Regions from separate parts of the Ruegeria sp. YTSA219 genome, predicted to be linked through region 2. Evidence: riboswitches for the same ligand, from Rfam matches in the RefSeq annotation. Region 2 holds a riboswitch; the other holds the start of a gene.

Region 1 (10,794 bases), on a different contig from region 2:
ATGCGTGAGCGCATTGTGAAGGTTTCTTCATACAAAAAAAGCCGCTGCACGGGGCAGCGGCTTTGAATTTCAGATGTGCCGGTGTGGCATCAGTTGCCGATTGTCTGCAGATAGGCAATCAGATCGGCACGGTCCTGCGGTTTTTTCAGGCCAGCAAAACTCATGGATGTGCCCGAGATATAGCTGCTTGGCTTGGTCAGGAAGGCATCCAGTGCTTCGGGTGTCCAGTTGCCGCCATGGGCCTGCATCGGTGCCGAATAGCCGGTAAAACCGCTGGCCGTTGCGACAGGGCGGTCAACGACACCATACAGATAGGGGCCTGTGCCGTTTGCACCGTCTTCCAGCTTGTGACACGCGGTACACTTGCGGAAAACTTTGGCGCCTTTTTCAACGTCGGCGGCGGCCAGCAGCTCTTCAAATACTACCTCTTCACCGTTGGCGCTTTCGCCTGCGCTTTCGGTTTCGATGATGTACGAAGCCGTCTCGCCATGGGCATCGGCGTGGTAAAGCTCTTCTGCGGCCCATTTGGCCAGAAGCAGCACCAGGAAGGTGCCAAACAGGCCTGCTGCGGCCTTGGTAACTGTCATCGTTTCGAACATTGATCGCGAGTCCATTTCAGCTGTCTGCGGGGTGTCTAAGGCTTCCCCTTACAAGAGGCAAGGTATAGACACCGCGACTAAACGCCCAATTCTGGAACTTGTTGCACGGAATCGACCAAATGACAAAACGTATCGCATTTCAGGGAGAACCCGGTGCCTATAGCCACGAGGCATGCCGAAACGCTCGTCCCGATATGGAGGCCCTGCCCTGCCGCACATTTGAGGATGTGATCGAATCAGTTCGGTCCGGCAAAGCAGACCTGGCGATGCTTCCGGTCGAAAATACGACCTATGGGCGGGTGGCCGATATTCACCGCCTGCTGCCCCATAGCGGGTTGCATATCATCGATGAAGCTTTTGTTCGCGTACACATCAATTTGTTGGCCGTCCCCGGTGCCAAGCTGAGCGACATCACCGAAGCGCATTCGCATCTGGTGCTGCTGCCACAATGCGCTGGGTTCCTGAAGCAGCACGGCATTCAGGGACGCGTCAGCCCGGACAATGCCCGCGCCGCGCGCGAGGTTTCCGAGGCCGCCGAACTGCATTCTGCTGCGCTGGCCAGCGAGTTGGCCGGAGAGATCTATAACCTGAACGTCCTGGCCCGCCATATCGAGGACAGCGACGACAACACCACGCGCTTTTTGATCATGTCACGCGACGCGGATCTGTCGCGGCGCGGGGCGCATGGGATGATCACCAGTTTTGTGTTTCAGGTCCGCAACATCCCGGCCGCGCTGTATAAGGCGATGGGCGGCTTCGCCACCAATGGTGTCAACATGACCAAGCTGGAAAGCTATATGGTCGACGGGTCGTTCACGGCCACGCAGTTCTATGCGGATATTGTCGGGCACCCAGATGACCGCAATGTACAACTGGCCCTGGAAGAGCTGGAACATTTCACCACCAATGTTGAGATTCTGGGCGTGTATCCAGCCGTCCAGCCGCGCGGCTAGCTCAGGCTAACTGGTATTTCTTGCACACCGCACCTTCATGTGACCGGTAACCGACAAATCCCATGGCCGCGTAATAGGCCAGGCCTTCGGCATTTTGCGCTCCAATGGTCGCGTCTATTGCAGGCAGACCTGCGGCTCGGGCCGCCAGCAGCGTTTTCTGAAACAGGGCCCGCCCGACCCCCATGCGCGCGGCTGACGGGCGTATATGTGTTCCGATGATGCCCCAACCGGCTGTTACGCCATAAGTGTTTCCGTCGACGGCCAGTATCAGCGCCTGAAAGCCCAATACCTGTGAACCCTGCACCGCCACGGTGCATTGGATGCTGCCGCAGTGGCTGATGTAATGCTCTTTGGCAAAACTCTCATCGCTGGGTTTGGTGCGCTTACCGGCGGTCACGATCTCTTGCAGGACCTCGGAAATACCTTTGGCGTCATCCACAACAGCGCTGCGCAATATCACATCAGACATTCAGGGCCTCTTGTCTCGGAATTCTCAAGAACCGTGCAGATGACGTTCTTCCATTTCCCGCGCGAATTCGCTGAGGCGGGCCTGAAACTGTCGCCGGAACCGCGACTGACCCAATCTGAGCGATTGCAGCAACAGCCGTGCAGGCAGGGATTTGGCCGATAGCGACATATCCACGGTCAGCCGGGTTCTACGTTGCGACAGGGCCAGAAACTCGACCCTGGTTGAGCCATTCATTCCCTTGCTTGCCGCCTCGAACCGCATATGGGTCGGTGGATCACATTCGGCCATATTGATTTCCACGCGCCGGGGCTTTCCGCGCATACGGAACTCGGTCTCCCAGGATGTACCGGGCACAACGCCCATATGCCCTGACAAACGCCGGACCTCGATCCCGCGGCGCATTGCCATCCGCTCGAACCGTTCGAAATCCGCAAACATTTCGAACACCGCGTTGACAGGGGCCTGAATATCTTCACGTGCGGAGAATTGCATGGTGGGTTATCGTTCTCTTGCCTATTCGCCCAGTATTTTGTCAGTCGAGCGTATCTGCAAGCCAGTTTTGCAGCAGAAAATGCGCAATCGCGCCTTTGCGCGCGGGCAGAAGGCTGGGATGTTCCCCAGCAAAGACCTGCATCATTTCAGCCTTATCCACCCATATAGCGTCTTCGATTTCAACCGGATCTATAGTGATTTCTTGCGACAATGCCTCGCCTGCACAGCCAAACATCAGTGACGCCGGAAAGGGCCAGGGCTGGCTGGAAAGATAGGTTACTTGCCCGACGGGGACACCGGCCTCTTCCATCACCTCTCTGCGCACCGCCGCTTCCAGCGTTTCTCCGGGTTCGACAAATCCGGCCAGTAGCGAATACATCCCTTCAGGCCATCCCGGGGATCGCCCCATCAGCACCGAATTCCCATATGTGATCAACATGATGACGACCGGGTCGGTGCGTGGGAAATGCTGCCCCCCACACGACGGGCAACTGCGTTGCCATCCTGCTTGCGACATCTCGCTGGCGGCGCCGCAACGGGCGCAAAACCTATGGGTTTCATGCCAGGCGATGACCGCCTTGGCGGAAGCCGAAAGTTCGGCATCACGTGAGGAAAGGCGCGCCATGATGCGGCGCAATTCGACAAAAACCTGACCTTCAGGCAAATCCGGGTGCTGTTGCTCTGATCGGTCGAAGAATGCCCCAAGTTCGGACAGGTCAGCGCCCTCGGGCATCCAATCGGATATATCAAAGGCAAAAACCGGAACTTCATCCGAGAGACCAAGCAATACTGGCGCTGGGACGATCCCACCGGGACCATTTGCGATCAGCTCATGCAAGACAGGTAACAAGCAGAGTTGATCAAGGGCCTCTCCTTGAACCAGCAGCTTTCCGCGCCACAGCAACAGGCATTTCGCTTTCGGATGTGCTCGCGCTGCTGCCATCGTGTCGACGTCTCCGCGAAGATGTGCGGCACGATCCAGCCCTGATCCACCAAACGTTACCTGTTCCGCGTTCTTCATTTAAATTCCTCTGGTTCGCCTGCACAGGGCTGCCATGACAGCTTCGGTGTTGCAACGACAATTCCACGACCGAAAACCGAGGCGATCCCGTCAAATTACCGCAAGTGCATAAAAAAATTTGCACTTACTATGCTTTTTGTTGAAGTTGTTATTCATAAAACTGCCAAAAGTAGAGTATTAAAAACAATTTCGCATTTGTCTGATCAGTCTGTAGGTATCCGGATTTTGGCGACCACCGATCTGCACATGAACCTGTGCAGTTTTGATTATTACGCGGATCAAGACGAACCTACGATCGGATTGACCCGAACGGCCAGCCTGATCCGGCAGGCGCGAAACGAGGCTGAGGCAGACGGAGATATCGTCTTGCTCTTCGACAACGGAGACGCTCTGCAGGGTACACCGTTGGGGGATTGGGCTGCCGATCCCGCCAATGCGCCGCACATCCTGATGCAGGCCTTCGGCAGCCTGGGATATGACGCGATTGGCCTGGGAAACCACGACTTCGGATTCGGGCTTCAATTCTTACAGCAGGTTATCTCTGACGCCCCCTGCCCTGTGCTCAGCAGCAATGCCTTGCGCACGAATGGGCCTCAGATCTGGCAAGATCATGTCATTTTGCACAAACAGATCCCTGGCTCGCCGACACCTATGGCCTTGAAAATTGGGGTTTTTTCGGTCCTCCCGCCTCAGACAGCGCAATGGGAGGCGCACAAGCTGCACGACACCCTTACCACTCAGGACATCCTGACTTGTGCGGCAAACAAAGTCAGAAAGCTCAAAGACGAAAATTGCGACCTGATCATCGCGTTGGCCCATACCGGTTTCGGACCGGACAGGTCACAACAGAATATGGAAAACGCGATTATTCCGCTAGCCGAAATCGAAGGTATCGACGCAATAATTGCTGGTCATTCCCATTTGACCTATCCCGCCAAGGCCGGCTCTGAAAACACTCTGGTGCATGGCAAACCAGTTGTCTTACCCGGAACGGCCGGATCACATCTGGGGGTGATCGACCTGAAGCTTCACTCGGCAGAGCGCGGCGGCTGGACCGCTGGCGAAGCCCAGGCGACGCTGCGACCGATATCTGCGGGGCATCCCGACGAAATCGTATCACTGGCGCCTGAAGATCCGGAATTGTTGCATCTGTTTTCCTCGGGTCATGCCGAAACCCGCAGGCGAGCGGGCCAGCCGGTCGGGCGCACCCCGCACCATCTGCACAGCTATTTCAGCTTTTGCACCGAGGACCGTGGGCTGAGGCTGGTCGCCGCCGCCCAGGCTGCCGCGTTACGTCTGTGTATGTCCGAAACCGACCTGGCAGACATTCCGATTTTATCGGCGGTTTCACCTTCGAAATTCGGCGGTCGGGCCGGGCCGCGATTCTATACGGATGTTAAGCCTGGCGAGATATTCCTGCGTAACGTGGTTGACCTGCATGTTTTTCCAAACGAATTGCAGGGTGTCATTGTATCCGGTGATCAAATCGTGGACTGGCTTGAGATGTCCGCAGCTGTTTTCAACCAGATTTCGACCGGATCTGCATCCGAACTTATTTGCGAAAATCGGGTGGGTCACAACTTTGATGTGCTATACGGGCTGTCCTGCAGAATTGATCTGACACAACCTCCGCGTTTCGACGATATGGGCACCTTGATCAACGCCGAAAACCGGCGCGTTTCAGAGGTTCTGGTCGGTGCCACCCCCATTGCACCGGATCAGCAATTTGCCGTCGCGCTTAACAATTATCGCGCCAGCGGGGGCGGGCATTTCCCATTTGCGGGTAATGCGCAACGTATCGACATGCCCATCCTGCCGGTCCAGCAAGCCCTGCTGGATTATCTGTCAGGCACCTTGGTCAGCGATCCGCTGGAAGAGGCCCAGAAACCCTTCAGAATCACCAGTAACACTGGTACGCAGGCGATCTTACGCACCGGTCCAAATGCCCACCGACATCTGCAGGACATTCAGGAATTTGATCCACAAGTCCTTGGAACCGACGAAAATGGCTTTTTACGGATTCTTCTGACCTTCTGACGGGTTGTGTTTTTCCGGCCAACTGCCTATATCCACCCTCGAGAGGTTGGCGCGGGCGAGCGCCTCGCCAACCTGGTCAGATCCGGAAGGAAGCAGCCACAACGAGCCCCGCTTGGGTCGATGTCCAACCTCTCACTTACGCGCAACGACTGCCGCAGGAGGGACTTTATGATTGTAGCAATGACCCTTCGGGCAGAGCGTTTCCGGGACTAACCCCCGCTCTTGCCTGAACATGTTACCGATGGGTGCGCGCCTGCCACCCTGATGGTTTCCTGTATCTGAACACAGGCAGAACAATGTCCAAAACACTTTCGGACCTGGGATGGTCCTCTCATTTTGCAGCCCAACATGCTGTGAACCCTACCTGCACACCGCATCGCATCAACGCCGTCCATCGTGATCGCCTGATCGGCCTGAATGCGCTGGGCGACACATCTGATCTGACCCCTGACCGATCAACCGGCGAATTTGCGGTTGGCGATTGGATCCTTGCGGATGATCAAAACCGCATTCGGCATCTTTTGGAGCGCAAAAGCCTCTTGCAACGCCGGGCCGCAGGCACCGGTGCGCAGGTTCAGCTGATCGCGGCGAATGTGGACGTGCTGTATATCGTCAGTTCCTGCAATGCCGATTTCAATCTGGCACGGCTTGAGCGTTATCTGGCGCTGGCGCATCAGGCCGGGTGCTATCCGGTTGTTGTCCTGACCAAGGCCGACAGCTGCCCTGACCCAGAGAGCTATGCCAGTCAGGCCAGTTCGCTGGCTCGGTTTCTGACCGTTCTAACCGTCAACGCGCTGGAGGCGTCAGAGATTGATCCGATCCTGTCCTGGTGCCCTTCCGGGCAAACTGCTGCTTTGGTCGGCTCATCCGGTGTCGGCAAAACCACATTGGCGAACGCCATGACTGGTCAGGCCGGGACAACGGCGGGGATCCGCGAGGATGACGCACGGGGTCGCCACACCACGACCCATCGTGCGCTTCACCCGATGCGAAACGGGGGGTGGCTGATTGATACGCCAGGAATGCGCGCCCTGCGTTTGATGGATGCCCAAGACGGCGTGGATGAGGTTTTCTCAGACCTTCTAGAATTGGCTGCAAGGTGCCGGTTCTCAGATTGCCAGCACCAGGCCGAACCCGGTTGTGCTGTACAGGAGGCGATTGCCAATGGCGTGATTGAGCCCGACCGGCTGGCGCGCTGGCACAAGCTTCGGCGCGAAGATCAGAGGAATTCCGAAACCCTCGCGCAGTCACGGGCACGTGACAAAGCCTTTGGCAAAATGGTGCGATCCGTCATGAATGACAAAAAGTCCCGCAGCAGACACTGAGCGTGACAGAAAGGCGCCTCGTTTTCAGGCAATCAACCGGGGCCAAACCGCCCGGTTTCTGCGGGCAAAAGCGCCAATATGACCGATCTCAGGCGCTCCGAATTCATTCGGAGACAACAGATGTCGCCGCGCCTTTGGTCCATACAGATCGGCAAGCCGCCAGACAGCGTCTGGCGGCACCATCTGGTCGTCCTCGAAGGTGAACAGGTCCACCGGCGTATTCGATTGCGCCCATCTCGCTTCGGGCAGAGCGTCACCGATCTGCGGCACATAATTCTGCGGCGCCGTGCACCAGCTACGCCATTGCCAATAGACCGGACCAGGCAAATCGGCACCGATCCCCACCGCTTTGCCCGGCAGATAGCCCAGCGCATTCACTGCCAGACGCCCATGCACATGCCAGAACATCCACGCCAGCCCGCGATAGGGCCAGGGATGGTCGGACAGAGTAACCAGCCCCGAACATACACAGATCATCCGGTCGATCTGATCAATGTCTGGCTGCACCGGCCCCAGCAAGCCGCCAAGGGAATGACCGATGCTCCACTGCAAAGCGTCCGGGAACCGCCTGCGCATCTCAGCCCGTGCGGCGGGCATGTCGACCAAGGCCCAATCCGCCATGGTCACCTCGGAGGTTTTGAGTTTGTCGCGCAGCGAATGCCCGAAATCGCTGTAGTCATAGGTCAGACAGGCCATACCCTGTTCGGCGGCCAGCCAACGGGCAAAATGCTGGTAATATTCGCGCGGCACTGCAGTTGCGCTGTGAATCGCCACGGCGACCTTCGGCTGGGTTTCAGGCAGATACAGCCGCGCCGACAGGCTGGCAGAGCCTGAGGCAAAATCAAAGTCCTTAGTCTGGACGCAGGGCGTGGTATCAAGCATGGCGCTTCCGACAAATTCTGAACTACTCGGTTCACTCAACAATCGGCCCGATTTCGGCCACCAGAGTCAAGATTTCATCAAGATGACCAAACGTCCGGTTTGCACCCCAACAGGTGGCTTGACTCGGGGTCTGCATAGCCGCTAGCGATGTGGTGATGGTTCTTGCCCCGGAATTGGGGCGGGATGAAAAGGGAACACGGTGCGGTCTGCCCCGGCGATGCCGGAAAGGGCCAACTCCGCGACTGCCCCCGCAACTGTAAGCGGTGAGCAATGCCGAAATACCACTGGCCCCAGGGCTGGGAAGGTCGGCAAAGCGACGACCCGCAAGTCAGGAGACCTGCCATCGTATCGAAACCGAAACTCGGGCGGGGTGTCCGGGCAGGTCGTCAGCGCGCTGTCACACCTGATCCTCACCCTCCGTCCTGCGCGCGGAGGGCGCATTATGATCTGGAAGACAAAAACACACGAATTCACCGCAACCGTCTGTCAGAGGACCGGGAAACCCTGCCCCGCCCTTGCCCGAATGGCACGCGCCATGGCCGAGGCGATGGCGACGGCAACGCCTGCGACATCCAAAACATTCGAGGTCGAAGGTACCAGCGATCTGACCCATTGCACCGAAGGCTGCACGGCCCGTTTTCGGGCCCAATCAGAACAGATCAGGGTCTATTGCGGCACCAGCACAGACACGCCGACAGAAAAGCTGGACGCCTATGGCGACATGATGTTCGGGCCGGAGTTCATCCAGAAATCCGCTGGTTTTCTGTCAGAACCACCCTGTGCGATGCTCGACGTTTCGACCCTGCCGCCGCGCAGCGACAGTATTCCGTATCAAGTGTCTGCCTGATTCAGGGAAGGGTTCGGGCCGGCAACCCGGCCCAGTCCTTTTGCGCTTTGGTTTCCACCGCGCAGGGCCGCACTGCACGCAACCGCCGAAGCGCTTGGTCAGGCGCTTCGCCGCATTCCACCGTTAGCCGCATCACAACCATCCCCGAGCGTCCGCACCCACCGCGGCAATGCACCAGCACCTTGCCGCCACTGGCAAGGACATGTTGGGCGGCGGCGCTGGCTTGCGGCCAAAGCGCCTCAACCTCAGGCGTGGGGGCGCCGAAATCGGAGACCGGAAGGTGGACCCAGGCAATCCGTTCGCACTGCAGGTCCGCCTCGAATGACAACCCGGCGGAATGCTGGAACTCATCCAGAGTAGTCATCGAGATGACCAGGTCCGGCGCCCAATCTCGGATTACTGCGAAATCTCCAGCATAATCGCCCGTGACACCCGGCAGTGGGCACAGAGCGATCTGCCCTTTGCCCAATCCAAGAGGGTGAATTGCAAATCTCTCCAACACTGCTCCTTTTCCTGCATCACCACATGGGGCTGAGGCCCCTCATGATTTACCGGCTCTGATGCAACTTGCCAAAACGAAATTCCTTTTCGCGCGCGGTGGACGCGGGCGGCGGGGGTCTCTACTCTGCAAACCTGACACGAATCCAACAGAGCAGACATGACCGACACGCCCAGCCCCGCCTATCAGGTTCTCGCGCGAAAATACCGCCCGGAAACTTTTGCTGACCTCGTCGGTCAGGACGCAATGGTGCGCACGCTGAAAAACGCGTTCGAGGCCGACCGGATTGCACAAGCCTTCATCATGACCGGCATCCGCGGTACCGGTAAGACAACCACGGCCCGGATCATCGCCAAGGGCATGAATTGCATTGGCCCCGATGGCGAAGGCAAGCCCACGACCGAACCCTGCGGCCAGTGCGAACATTGCGTCGCCATCATGGAAGGCCGCCACGTCGATGTGATGGAAATGGACGCCGCCAGCCGAACCGGCGTGAATGATATCCGCGAAATCATCGACTCGGTCCGATACCGCGCCGCCAGTGCGCGCTATAAGATCTACATCATCGACGAGGTTCACATGCTTTCGACCAGCGCATTCAACGCGCTGCTCAAGACGTTGGAAGAACCTCCTGCGCATGTGAAGTTCATCTTTGCCACGACCGAAATCCGCAAAGTCCCGGTGACTGTTCTGTCGCGGTGCCAACGATTTGACCTGCGCCGGATCGAACCCGAGGACATGATTGGCCTGCTCAATAAGATCGCAGCGGCTGAGAAGGCACAGATCGCGGATGATGCCCTGGCGCTGATCACCCGCGCGGCCGAAGGGTCGGCGCGCGACGCAACTTCGCTGCTGGATCAGGCAATCAGCCATGGGGCCGGTGAAACCAGCGCCGATCAGGTGCGCGCGATGCTGGGTCTGGCCGACCGGGGCCGGGTATTGGACTTGATGGAAATGATCCTGCGAGGGGATGCAGCAAGCGCGCTGACTGAATTGGGCGGGCAATATGCCGAAGGGGCCGATCCGCTATCCGTGCTGCGCGATCTGGCCGAAATCACGCACTGGGTTTCGGTTGTGAAGATCACGCCAGACGCAGCCGAGGACCCGACGGTTTCCCCTGATGAACGTGCTCGTGGTCAGCAAATGGCCGAGGCCCTGCCAATGCGCGTTTTGACCCGGATGTGGCAGATGTTGCTGAAAGCGCTGGAAGAGGTATCGGCCGCGCCAAATGCCATGATGGCTGCTGAAATGGCCGTTATCCGCCTGACCCATGTTGCCGACTTGCCCAGCCCCGAAGAGCTGATCAAGCGCCTGCAGGACAACCCGCCTCCGCCTCCGAATGGCGGTCCTGGCGGTGGTATGGCCGTGCCCTCTCAGGCTCCGGTACAAGCGACATCATCTTCTTACGTGTCCGCAACTAGCAGCCCCGCCGGCGCGCCGTCGGCCGCTCTGGCCCATGATATCCAATCGGCGCTGGCACGGTATCCGAGTTTTGACCACGTGGTTGAATTGATCCGCACCAATCGGGATGTGAAACTTCTGGTCGAGGTCGAAAACGGGGTGCGGCTGGTTTCTTACCAACCGGGGCGGATCGAATTCACCCCGACACAGAACGCACCCACAGATCTGGCAGCGAGACTGGGTTCGTCGCTGCAACGATGGACTGGCAA
Region 2 (10,794 bases):
CACACCTTATGTTAATTCAAAAAAACATTAAACGTATTAAGGTTACCTTTGCGAAACACAACTCAGTAAATCCATTGCACCCGCAGGCTCACTTCAACACACTCATACAACGCGTGTACTCGAGCGGAGCAACTGCGATGCTCTCCTTCGAAAGTCACGCCTGCAGCCTCGCCGCGCGCACTTGCTCAGGCGTTACCAGCTTTGACGCGATCAAGTCCTCGATCTGCCGGCTTGTGATGTGGCGGCATAGAGGATGGCACTCGTGGATCCATTCAGCGAGGCTGGCACGGCCTTTGGCTTCCGCCTCGCGCGCCTTCTCGCGGTCGGCCCGTATCTGGACCAGCCCCTTCTCCCACCGGCGCATCTTGAACCAGTTGTCCGAGAAACAGACCTTGCTGCGTGTGTAGCCTTCGCTTTCATTGGCATAGGCTTTGACCGCCTGCTTCAGGTCATCGGGCTTTACCCCGGCTTTCACGGCGGCTGCGATCTGGAGCAGACTGGTTCGCCGGTCTCGGATCCTGTCTTCGGGAAAGGCCGCTAAGATCTTCTCAGCTTCAAGATCTTCAACCTCCTCCGCCGCCTCGCGCCTGCGCGTAGGTGGTTTATGGATGGTTTTAGGATGGTTTGGGGTCCACCGTGAACCCCCTACCCCGTTCACAGTGGACCCCGTACCGGGTCCAGGCTGGACGGGGTTCACAGTGACCCCCGTCTCAATGTCGGGCTCTGCCGTGGGTTCGAGCGCGGCCACGCGCTCCAAAACGATGCGGTAAATGACGGTGTAGCCGTTCTTGCAGTGCCGCCGTCCTGTCTCGATCAAGATGCCTTCTCGGAGGAAGTCGATGATGGTGCGCTTGACCGTGCTCTCGCTCAGTTCCGTATGGCGTTGGATCGTCCCCTTGGAACACCAGATGCCCGAACCGTCATCGCTCGCCTTGTCGGCCAAGAACATGATGATCTGCTTGCGCGCGGCGCTACCAAAGCGGCGCTCGGCGCATTCGTTTGCGATGCGCCAGCTCATGGTCTCACCGCCAATTGGGTTGAGGTCAGACCGGAAATACCGTAGGTATGGAGACGGAAATATTCTTCTATGCCGTTGAGGTGGGTGGCCGCCCCCTCAGCGGTTTTTCTTTGCCTCTTCGCCAAAGCAGGAGCCTGTGAAAAACCGTTTACTTGGGCCTTATAACCTATTGAAAAGTGCCCCTGAACGAAACAAGTCCGTTTACAATTTTTCCCTTTTAAATCAACGGAATTTTCCGGATTGCAAATCCGTGTACACCGGTTCGATTCCGGTACTCGCCTCCAATACTTTCAAACAGTTGCTTCGCATTCGGCTTTTCGAGCCTGCGACATGCCGTCTCGCTACGGCAGTGCTCTGCTGAGTGAAGCTTGACACCGGATTGATCAGAAGGCGGTGAACTCACTGGCTCGGCCGGTAAATTTGACCGCTCTATCGAATCCACGCGATATGCCCTTTGAAGTAACGGGCCCGCGAATCCTTTCGTCTGGATATCTTCGAGGCGCAAAGCCCAAACTCGCCTGCCGTCATTTTGCATCTGACTGACCAAACATGCCGCTGACAGGCATTGGCAGGTCGCTTTTCCATTCTCGATGATTTCCGTGCGTCTGCCGCGCTTGACAAGCCCCCTGCCCGTGCCGCATGTCCCATCCGTTGGTGTCTGCACATGCAGATGAAAAGGGAATGCGTCAGCGGTCATCCGTCAAACGCAGCCGCCCCCGCGACCGTGACCGGAGAGGGTGCCCAAAGCCACTGGCCAGACAGGCCGGGAAGGCGGGACATCTGCCAGAGGCCAGCCTCTGACATCCGCAAGCCGGGAGACCTGCCAACATCCGAAGTTGAAACCGGACGGGGTGATCCGGTGTCGGGCCCATGTCGCAATACGTGGCCCGCATGAAACCCCGTCCCCCGCGAAGAGGATTTGGGGGGATGAGAGACATGACCGAGACCACACCTGTTGAACTGCTGGTGTGCACGACCTGCCGCCGCGGCCTGCCCGTCGAGAATGATGCAGATCGTCCTGGGGCGTTGCTGCACAAGGCGTTGGAGCAGGCAGAACTTCCTGATGGCGTCACTTTGAAGGCAGTAGAATGCCTTTCAAATTGCGATCAGGGCTGCTCGATTGTGCTGCGTGGCGGACCCGAACGTTGGACCTTTGTCTATGAGCATCTCGATGAAACCGATCATGTCGAGACCATTGTTGAAGGTGCGACCAAATATCTCGCGACCCAAGATGGCCTCGTTAAATGGCGCGAACGTCCTGAACATTTCCGCAAAAACTGTGCGGCCCGCATTCCCCCGATTGGAGCTTAGATATGAGCAATCTCGAAAAACTGCCCGTCACTGTGATCACCGGCTTTCTGGGCTCGGGAAAGACCACGCTGGTGCGTCATCTGATGCAGAACCCGCAGGGCAAGCGCCTGGCCATTGTGGTCAACGAGTTTGGAGATGTTGGCGTCGATGGCGATATCCTCAAATCCTGCGCGATCCCCGATTGCCCGGCGGAAAACATCATGGAATTGGCCAATGGATGCATCTGCTGCACCGTGGCAGATGATTTCATCCCGACCATCGAGGCGCTGATGGCGCTAGAGCCGCGCCCCGATCACATTCTGATCGAAACCTCTGGCTTGGCCCTGCCCAAGCCGCTGCTGAAAGCGTTCGACTGGCCGGATATCCGCTCGAAAATCACCGTGGATGGCGTAATTGCTCTGGCCGATGCCGAAGCTGTGGCCGCCGGTCGCTTTGCCCCGAATGTCGCTGCGGTGGATGCCCAGCGCCTGGCCGATGACTCGATTGATCACGAAACGCCGCTATCCGAGGTGTTCGAGGACCAGATCTCCTGCGCCGACATCATTCTGCTGACCAAGCCTGATCTTGCTGGCCCCGAGGGGGTCGCCAAGGCCAAGGAAATCATCGCGGCAGAGGCTCCGCGCCCGCTGCCCGTGGTCGAAGTGGCCGAAGGCGCTGTGGATGTACGTGTTGTGCTGGGGCTTGAGGCCGCTGCCGAAGATGACATGGAGGCACGTCCCAGCCATCACGATGGCCACCACGATCACGAGCATGATGATTTCGAAAGCATCATTGTCGAGCTGCCGGAACAGACCGATCCGGCCCAGCTGGTCGCCAATATCGAACGTCTGGCGAATGAACTGAACATCCTGCGGGTCAAAGGCTATGCCGCTGTTACCGGCAAACCCATGCGCCTTTTGGTGCAGGCAGTCGGGGCCCGTGTGCGTCATCAGTACGACCGCCCGTGGGAGCCAGGTGAAGAGCGTCGCTCGCGTCTGGTGGTCATCGCCGAGCATGACGACATCAAAGAGGCTGAAATCCGCGAAATCCTCGTGGGTGTGACCGAGGCTGCCGAGTAAACCATGCACGTCGTCTTCCGCGAAAGCCACGGGTTAGAGGAAACGGAGACCCCGACCGATCTGGGCCAGAGCCCGGCGGATCTGGTGGTGCTGTCCTTTTCCGACAGTGATCTTGGCGCTTTCGCGGCAGGCTGGCATCGTGGGGGTGGACCCGAAGGCCGGATGCCGACCCTGCGGCTGGCCAATCTAACGGCGCTGAAGCACCCGCTTTCTGTCGACACCTATGTCGAGCAGACGCTGGAGGGCGCCAAAGGCATTCTGATCCGCCTGATCGGTGGCGTGCCCTATTGGTCCTACGGATTGCAGCAGGTTCTGGCACTGGCCCACGCCAAAGGCATCGCTGTGGCAGTCCTGCCGGCGGATGGACGTGAAGATACGCGCCTGGATGACTATTCTACCCTGCCTGTTTCAACCCTGCGGCGGCTGGCGCATCTTTGCGACACAGGCGGTGAGGTCGCAGCGCAGGCTGCGCTGGCGCAAATGGCACTGGCCGCGGGGCTTTATTCTGGCCCAGTGATGGGGGCCAAGACGATCCCGGAATGTGGCGTATGGTGTCCGGATCGCGGTGTGATCCCGGCGGATACCGCATTCGCCGGTGATGCCAAGCGCATCCTCGTGACCTTCTATCGCGCCTATCTGACCTCGGCAGACACTGCCCCGGTCGCGGCCCTGATCCACCGTCTGCGTGCGCGTGGGTTTCAGGCTGTTGGCCTATTTGCGCCGTCGCTCAAAGCCCCTACCGCCGCTGACTGGCTGCGCGAACAGGTCGTAGCGCTGGCCCCCTCGGCAATCATCAACGCCACCTCCTTTTCGGGCAAAGGCGCCTCGGGAACGTCCCCGCTGGACGCCGCCAATGTGCCGGTATTTCAGGTCGCCTTGTCCACCGCACGCCGCAAGGCTTGGGTCGATGCGGAACGCGGGCTGTCCCCCGCCGACCTCGCAATGCATGTGGTCCTGCCCGAGGTGGATGGCCGCATTTCGGCGGGCATCGCTTCGTTCAAGGAACCGGGCAAGCGCGACCCGTATCTGGAATATTCCCGTTTTGCCCACCGCCCCGAGCCGGAACGGGTTGAGGCGATCATAGACCGGGTGGACGGCTGGCTGCGCCTAAGCGACAAACCCAAGCCAGATCAGGTTCCAGCGTTGGTGCTGTCGACTTATCCCGGCAAGGACTGGCAGATGGCCCATGCGGTTGGCCTGGATGCGTTGGCCTCGGCCGAGGCGATGCTGTCCGATCTGCAGGCTGAAGGCTATGATACAGCACCCGGCGAACCGATAGCCGAGACGCTTTTGGATGCGCGACTGGCTTGGCCGCTCGCGGCCTATCAGACCGCGCTGGCAGACTTGCCGGAACAGTTGCAAACGGATCTGCAATCCATTTGGGGCAAGCCTGAGGACGACCCGGTTTTTGCCGATGGTGCGTTCCACTTTACCGCCTTGAACCGGGGCAAGACACTGATCGCGCTGCAACCGGAACGCGGCACGCCCGAGCTGCGCGATGACGACTATCACGATCTTTCGCGCACCCCGCGCCACAGCTATGTTGCCTTCTATCTCTGGCTGCGTAAGGGGCATGGCGCGGACGCGCTGATCCATATCGGCGCGCATGGCACGTTGGAATGGCTGCCAGGCAAATCGGTCGCCCTGTCCCAAAACTGCTGGCCTGAGGCGTTGGTCCGAGATCTGCCGGTGATCTACCCCTTTATCGTGAATGACCCCGGCGAGGCCGCACAGGCCAAGCGCCGGATCGGCGCGGTTACACTGGGCCATATCCCGCCCCCGATGCGAACAAGTGACACGCCGGACCGTATGGTGCGGCTGGAATCCCTGCTGGACGAATTCTCGAACGCCGACGGGCTGGACCCCAAACGCCGCGACCGACTACAAGAAGACATACGGGATGAGGCGCAGGCCATTGGTCTGGAAAGCGATCTGGGTCTGGATCAGGCAACCTGTACCGCCGAAGCGATCACCCGTATCGACCGATTTGTCTGCGACATCAAAGAAAGCCAGTTCGGCGACGGCTTGCACGTCTTTGGCCGCGTCCCCGAAGTGACCGGCAATTTTGATGCCACGCCTTCAGCGCATGCGGAACGTCAATCACTTTTGGACGCACTGGCCGGGAAACGGATCGAGGCTGGCCCGTCTGGCTCACCCTATCGCGGGCGCTCGGACGTGCTGCCGACAGGGCGAAATCTTTACACCACCGATCCGCGTTCGGTTCCAACACGCGCGGCCTATACCCAAGGTGTCAAACTGGCCGAGGAACTAGTGCGACGGCATCTGCAGGAAGAAGGCGATTACCCCAAGGGGCTGATTGTCGACCTCTGGGGCTCGGCCACGATGCGCACTGCGGGTGAAGAATTCGCCATGGCGCTTCACCTACTGGGTGTGAAACCGGTTTGGGACAAGGGGTCGGAGCGGGTTTCCGGTATCGAGGTGCTGCCAATCACTGATCTCAGCCGTCCACGGCTAGACGTGACCTTGCGTGTCTCGGGCCTGTTCCGCGATGTATTCCCGACGCTTTCTGCGCTGTATGGCCAGGCAGTGCGAGCATTGTGTGAACGGGACGAGGCAGCAGACTGGAACCCATATGCCGGGCAGGCACCGGCCGCCCGTGTCTATGGCCCCGCCCCCGGCAGCTATGGCCTGAACATGACGCAGCTATCCGAAATCTATACGGACGAAGCGCGCGCACAGGCCGGTCAGGCTTGGCTGGATGCCAGTTCCTTTGCGCTTGAGGGCGAGCAAATTGCACGGGATGTCGATGGTATTACCCAACGCGTTGCCCACGCCGATAGCTTTGTTCACCTTCAGGACCTGACCGAAACCGATCTGCTGTTGGCCAATGACTATGCCACGCATGAGGCCGGTTTTGCCGCCGCCAAGAAAGTCACTGGCGGTACTGCGCAGCTGTACCATCTGGACAATACCAACCCAGACACCCCCCGCGCCCGAACCCTCTCTGAGGAAATCAGCCGCGTTGTCCACGCGCGCGCGGCTAATCCTGACTGGATCGCAGGAATGCAACGGCACGGATTCCGCGGCGCCGCCGAGATCGCGGCAACGCTGGATCATATGGCAAGCTTTGCCCATCTGTCGGGAACCGTTGCACCGCATCTGTTTGACATCTACCACGATGCCACACTGGGTAACGCCGAGGTTGATGCCTTTCTGCAAGAGAAGAACCCACAGGCGCATCAGGCCATGCAGGACCGGTTCCGTGCTCTGCTCGAGGCTGGCCTGTGGAACACGCGCCGAAACTCGATCCGAGCCGATCTGGAGGGGTTGGGATGAGTGCACCGATCGTTCAGGACTGGTGCCCCGGCGCCCATCGCCCGATGATGTCGGGGGACGGGTTGGTCGTGCGGGTTCGGCCGCGGCTGGCGCGCCTTGAGGCAGCGCAGATGTTAGGCCTGTGCGAACTTGCCGACCGGTTCGGCAATGGCACCATTGACCTGACCAACCGCGCCAATCTGCAACTGCGCGGTGTGGCCGAGGCCGATCACCAACCTTTGCTGGAAGAACTCGCTGCGCTGAACCTTTTGGATGCGGAACCGGGTATCGAGGTGCGGCGCAATATTCTGGTGACACCGCTCTACCAATCCGGCGATCTTACCGCACGACTGACGCAGGAACTGATCGACCGGTTGGGCGAATTGCCGTCGCTACCAGCCAAGTTTGGGTTTGCCATCGACACCGGACCAAATCGCCTGTTGGTCGGGGATTCCGCGGATATCCGGCTGGAGACAGGCCCCGAGGGGCTGATCCTACGCGCTGATGGGGCCGAAACAGGGCGTCGCGTGACCGAAAAAATCGCCATCGACCACCTGATCGCGCTGGCCGAATGGTTCGCGGATCACCACACTCCCGAGGCCCGGCGCATGGCCCGCGTGGTTGCGACACAGGATTTGCCGTCAGAATGCCAAGGCAGCGCACCGGGTGATGTTGGCGCTCTGCCTGAGCCGGGCATCGTGGAACTGGGTGCGTTTTACGGAGCCGCGTTCGGTCAGTTGCCAGCGCGCGGGCTTGCGGGGCTGATTGAGACCTGCGGTGCCTCTGCGCTGCGGGTCACCCCTTGGCGGCTGTTCCTGATGGAAGGCGGGGCGGCGATACCCGCCCCAGCGTTCGTCACCGATGGCACCGACCCGCTGATGACCACTGACGCCTGCCCCGGCGCCCCGCTCTGCCCGCAGGCGCAGGTGGAGACCCGCGATATCGCCCGCGCGCTTGCCTCGCGTATTCCCGGCCACTTGCATGTCTCGGGCTGTGCCAAAGGATGCGCGCGCATGGGACCAGCTGATGTCACCCTGGTCGGCCACGATGGTCGATTTGATCTTGTCAAACAAGGCCGCGCGGGAGATGAGCCAAACCTGCGCGGGTTAAGCCCCGAAACACTTATGACCATGGACTTCACCTGATGCCCTATGAATACGAAACCGACGGCGCGGCGATCTACAAACAAAGCTTTGCCACCATCCGGTCCGAGGCCGATCTGGCACGGTTCGACGCCGATGAGGAACAAGTCGCCGTCCGGATGATCCACGCGGCAGGTATGGTGGGGCTGGAAGAGTTCGTGCATTTCTCACCCGGTTTTGTGAGCTCAGCCCGTGCCGCGTTGGAAGACAGAGCACCGATCCTGTGCGACGCCCGCATGGTCAGCGAGGGTGTGACCCGGTTCCGCCTGCCCGCCGATAACGAGGTGATCTGCACCCTGCACGACGAACGTGTGCGTCTGCTGGCTGCCGAGATGAGCAACACCCGGTCCGCCGCTGCGCTGGAGTTGTGGCGCCCGCATCTGCAAGGCGCCGTGGTGGCCATCGGTAATGCGCCCACCGCCCTGTTCCACCTGCTGAACATGCTGGAAGACTCCGACTGCCCGCGCCCTGCGGCCATCATCGGCTGCCCGGTGGGCTTTGTCGGTGCGGTCGAATCTAAAGACGCTCTGTGGGAGGCGCAGCCTGTGCCGTCCTGCATCGTCAAGGGTCGCCTTGGTGGCAGCGCCATCACGGTCGCCGCGGTCAACGCCATCGCGAGCCGCGCCGAATGAACGTGGGCAAGATATACGGTGTCGGCCTCGGCCCCGGCGATCCGGACCTGATGAGCGTCAGGGCCGACCGCCTACTGCGCACTGCCCGCCACGTGGCCTTTTTCCGCAAACCGGGTCGCAGTGGTCAGGCCCGCAAGATCGTCAATGGCATGATCCCAGAAGGCGCGGTGGAATTCCCGATGGAATACCCCGTGACCACAGAAATTCCATTGAGTGATCCGCGGTACAATGAGCTGCTCTCGGCGTTTTATGAAGATTGTGCCGCGCATCTGAAGACACTGTCGGATCAGGGCGAAGACGTGGTGGTCCTGTGCGAGGGTGATCCGTTCTTCTACGGATCATTCATGCATCTTTACAATCGATTACGTAGCGAGGCTAAAGTTGAAGTCGTGCCTGCGATCACCGGTATGTCCGGCGCGTGGACCGCAACCGGCGACCCCATCACCTGGGGAGACGACGTATTGACCGTGCTGGTCGGCACATTGCCCGAAGACGATCTGGCCCACCGAATGGCCCAAACCGACGCGCTGGTGGTGATGAAGATCGGGCGCAATATCGACAAAGTGAAGCGGGCCCTGAAGACGGCCGGTTTGTATGACCGTGCTTGGATCGTGGAATACGCTCAGATGCCCAATCAACGCGTGTGCAAATTGTCGGAAAATTGCGAGGGGATCACTCCGTATTTCTCGATCATCATCGTTCACGGACAAGGGCGGCGGCCATGAGCGGTTGGGTCAAGATCGCAGGACTCGGGCCAGGAAACGAGGCTTTGGTGACGCCCGAAGTGACCGCTGCGCTGGCTGGGGCGACGGATGTCGTCGGCTACATTCCTTACGTCGCGCGCATCGCCGAACGCCCCGGCCTGACGCTGCATGCCAGCGACAACCGGGTTGAGATCGACCGCTCTCAGCATGCGTTGCAAATGGCGGCCGAAGGGAAGCGCGTAGTGGTCGTATCCTCGGGCGATCCGGGCGTATTTGCCATGGCAGCAGCGGTGTTCGAAGCGCTGGAAAACGGCCCCCGTGAATGGCGCGACCTACCGGTTGAAGTGCTGCCCGGGATCACTGCGATGCTTGCGGCCTCCGCCCGCGCTGGTGCCCCGCTGGGGCATGATTTCTGCACTATCAACCTGAGTGACAACCTCAAACCTTGGCCTCTGATTGAGAAGCGCCTGCGTCTGGCCGCGCAAGCGGATTTCGCGATGGCGTTTTACAACCCCCGCTCGAAATCCCGCCCCGAAGGCTTTGTCAAAACGCTGGAAATCCTGCGCGAAGAATGTGAACCCGAGCGGCTGATCCTGTTCGCCCGCGCTGTCAGCCGGGCGGATGAGGCAATCCGGATTTCGACATTGGTCGAGGCCACGCCTGATATGGCCGATATGCAGACCGTGGTGATCGTCGGCTCATCCTTAACCCGCGTGATAGAACGCGACGGCGATCCCATCGTCTATACGCCGAGGTTCACACCCGAATGAACCAGCCAGTCCAGAACCTGCGGAACGCTCGACAGTTCCAGCCGCTGCGGCAGGGCTGGACGGTCGATCATCAACACCGGTATGTCCAGCGCCCGCGCGGCGTCCAGCTTGGCGCGCGCGCCAGTACCGCCCGCGTTCTTGGATACCACCAGTTGCGTGCCGTGGCGCTGCATCAACGCCCGGTCATCAGCCTCGGCAAAGGGTCCGCGCGCCACGACAACCTCGCAATTCGGCAAGGGCAGGACATCGGGTTCATCCACCAGCCGCAACAGGTAATGGTTCTGGGGCTGGCTGACGAAATCTTCGAGATGCATGCGCCCGACCGCAAGAAACACGCGCTGCGGATTACCGGACAAAGCGGCCACCGCTGCGGCGATATCCGGGACGCGCAGCCAGGTGTCACCGGGCTGCGGTGCCCATTCGGGCCGTGTCAGCGCAACAAGTGGAATCTGCGCCGCATGGCAGGCCTCAATCGCGTTACGGCTCATCCCGGCAGCAAACGGGTGGGTCGCGTCGATAACGTGGCTTATGCTGTGGTCATGGATATATTTCACCAGCCCTTCGGCCCCACCGAACCCACCAACACGCACCGGCAGGGCTTGCGGGCGCGGGTTGTCCACGCGTCCTGCATAGGAGTAGGTCGCGGGAATACCCCGGTCGGCAATGGCTTTTGCCAGCGCGTTGGCCTCGGTCGTGCCGCCCAATATCAGGAGGTTGGACATGTCTGAAGCTCCGTGGCTGACCGTTTTGGGTTTGGGCGAAGATGGACTGGATGGCTTGCCCCCCGCAAGCCGTCAAGTGCTGGAACGCGCTGAAATCATCATGGGGCCACCGCGACACCTGTCCTTGGTTCCCGATTTCGGAGCCCAGCAGGTGGAATGGC

Evidence for each region. Region 2 has a riboswitch for cobalamin ahead of AC2FFB_RS05130 (DUF1636 family protein). Riboswitches for the same ligand answer to the same signal wherever they lie in the genome.
Region 1: linked by a shared signal. The riboswitch ahead of AC2FFB_RS12570 (hypothetical protein) and the one ahead of AC2FFB_RS05130 (DUF1636 family protein) in region 2 are both predicted to bind cobalamin.

What each region holds. Positions count from the first base shown of each region.
Region 1 is NZ_JBXWMT010000008.1:42,153-52,946, forward strand. Features, by position in the region: gene AC2FFB_RS12525 (c-type cytochrome) at 90-599, opposite strand; gene AC2FFB_RS12530 (prephenate dehydratase) at 719-1,552, shown strand; gene AC2FFB_RS12535 (GNAT family N-acetyltransferase) at 1,554-2,021, opposite strand; gene AC2FFB_RS12540 (SRPBCC family protein) at 2,046-2,513, opposite strand; gene nudC (NAD(+) diphosphatase) at 2,554-3,534, opposite strand; gene AC2FFB_RS12550 (5'-nucleotidase C-terminal domain-containing protein) at 3,730-5,571, shown strand; RNA gene ffs (signal recognition particle sRNA small type) at 5,611-5,709, shown strand; gene rsgA (ribosome small subunit-dependent GTPase A) at 5,868-6,896, shown strand; gene AC2FFB_RS12565 (alpha/beta hydrolase family protein) at 6,921-7,778, opposite strand; cobalamin riboswitch at 7,918-8,137, shown strand; gene AC2FFB_RS12570 (hypothetical protein) at 8,221-8,625, shown strand; gene AC2FFB_RS12575 (protein-tyrosine phosphatase family protein) at 8,627-9,127, opposite strand; gene AC2FFB_RS12580 (DNA polymerase III subunit gamma/tau) at 9,284-10,794, shown strand, end outside.
Region 2 is NZ_JBXWMT010000002.1:425,313-436,106, forward strand. Features, by position in the region: gene AC2FFB_RS05125 (hypothetical protein) at 155-1,018, opposite strand; cobalamin riboswitch at 1,654-1,860, shown strand; gene AC2FFB_RS05130 (DUF1636 family protein) at 1,955-2,329, shown strand; gene cobW (cobalamin biosynthesis protein CobW) at 2,332-3,387, shown strand; gene cobN (cobaltochelatase subunit CobN) at 3,391-6,684, shown strand; gene cobG (precorrin-3B synthase) at 6,681-7,808, shown strand; gene AC2FFB_RS05150 (precorrin-8X methylmutase) at 7,808-8,437, shown strand; gene AC2FFB_RS05155 (precorrin-2 C(20)-methyltransferase) at 8,434-9,162, shown strand; gene cobJ (precorrin-3B C(17)-methyltransferase) at 9,159-9,911, shown strand; gene AC2FFB_RS05165 (cobalt-precorrin-6A reductase) at 9,884-10,633, opposite strand; gene cbiE (precorrin-6y C5,15-methyltransferase (decarboxylating) subunit CbiE) at 10,632-10,794, shown strand, end outside.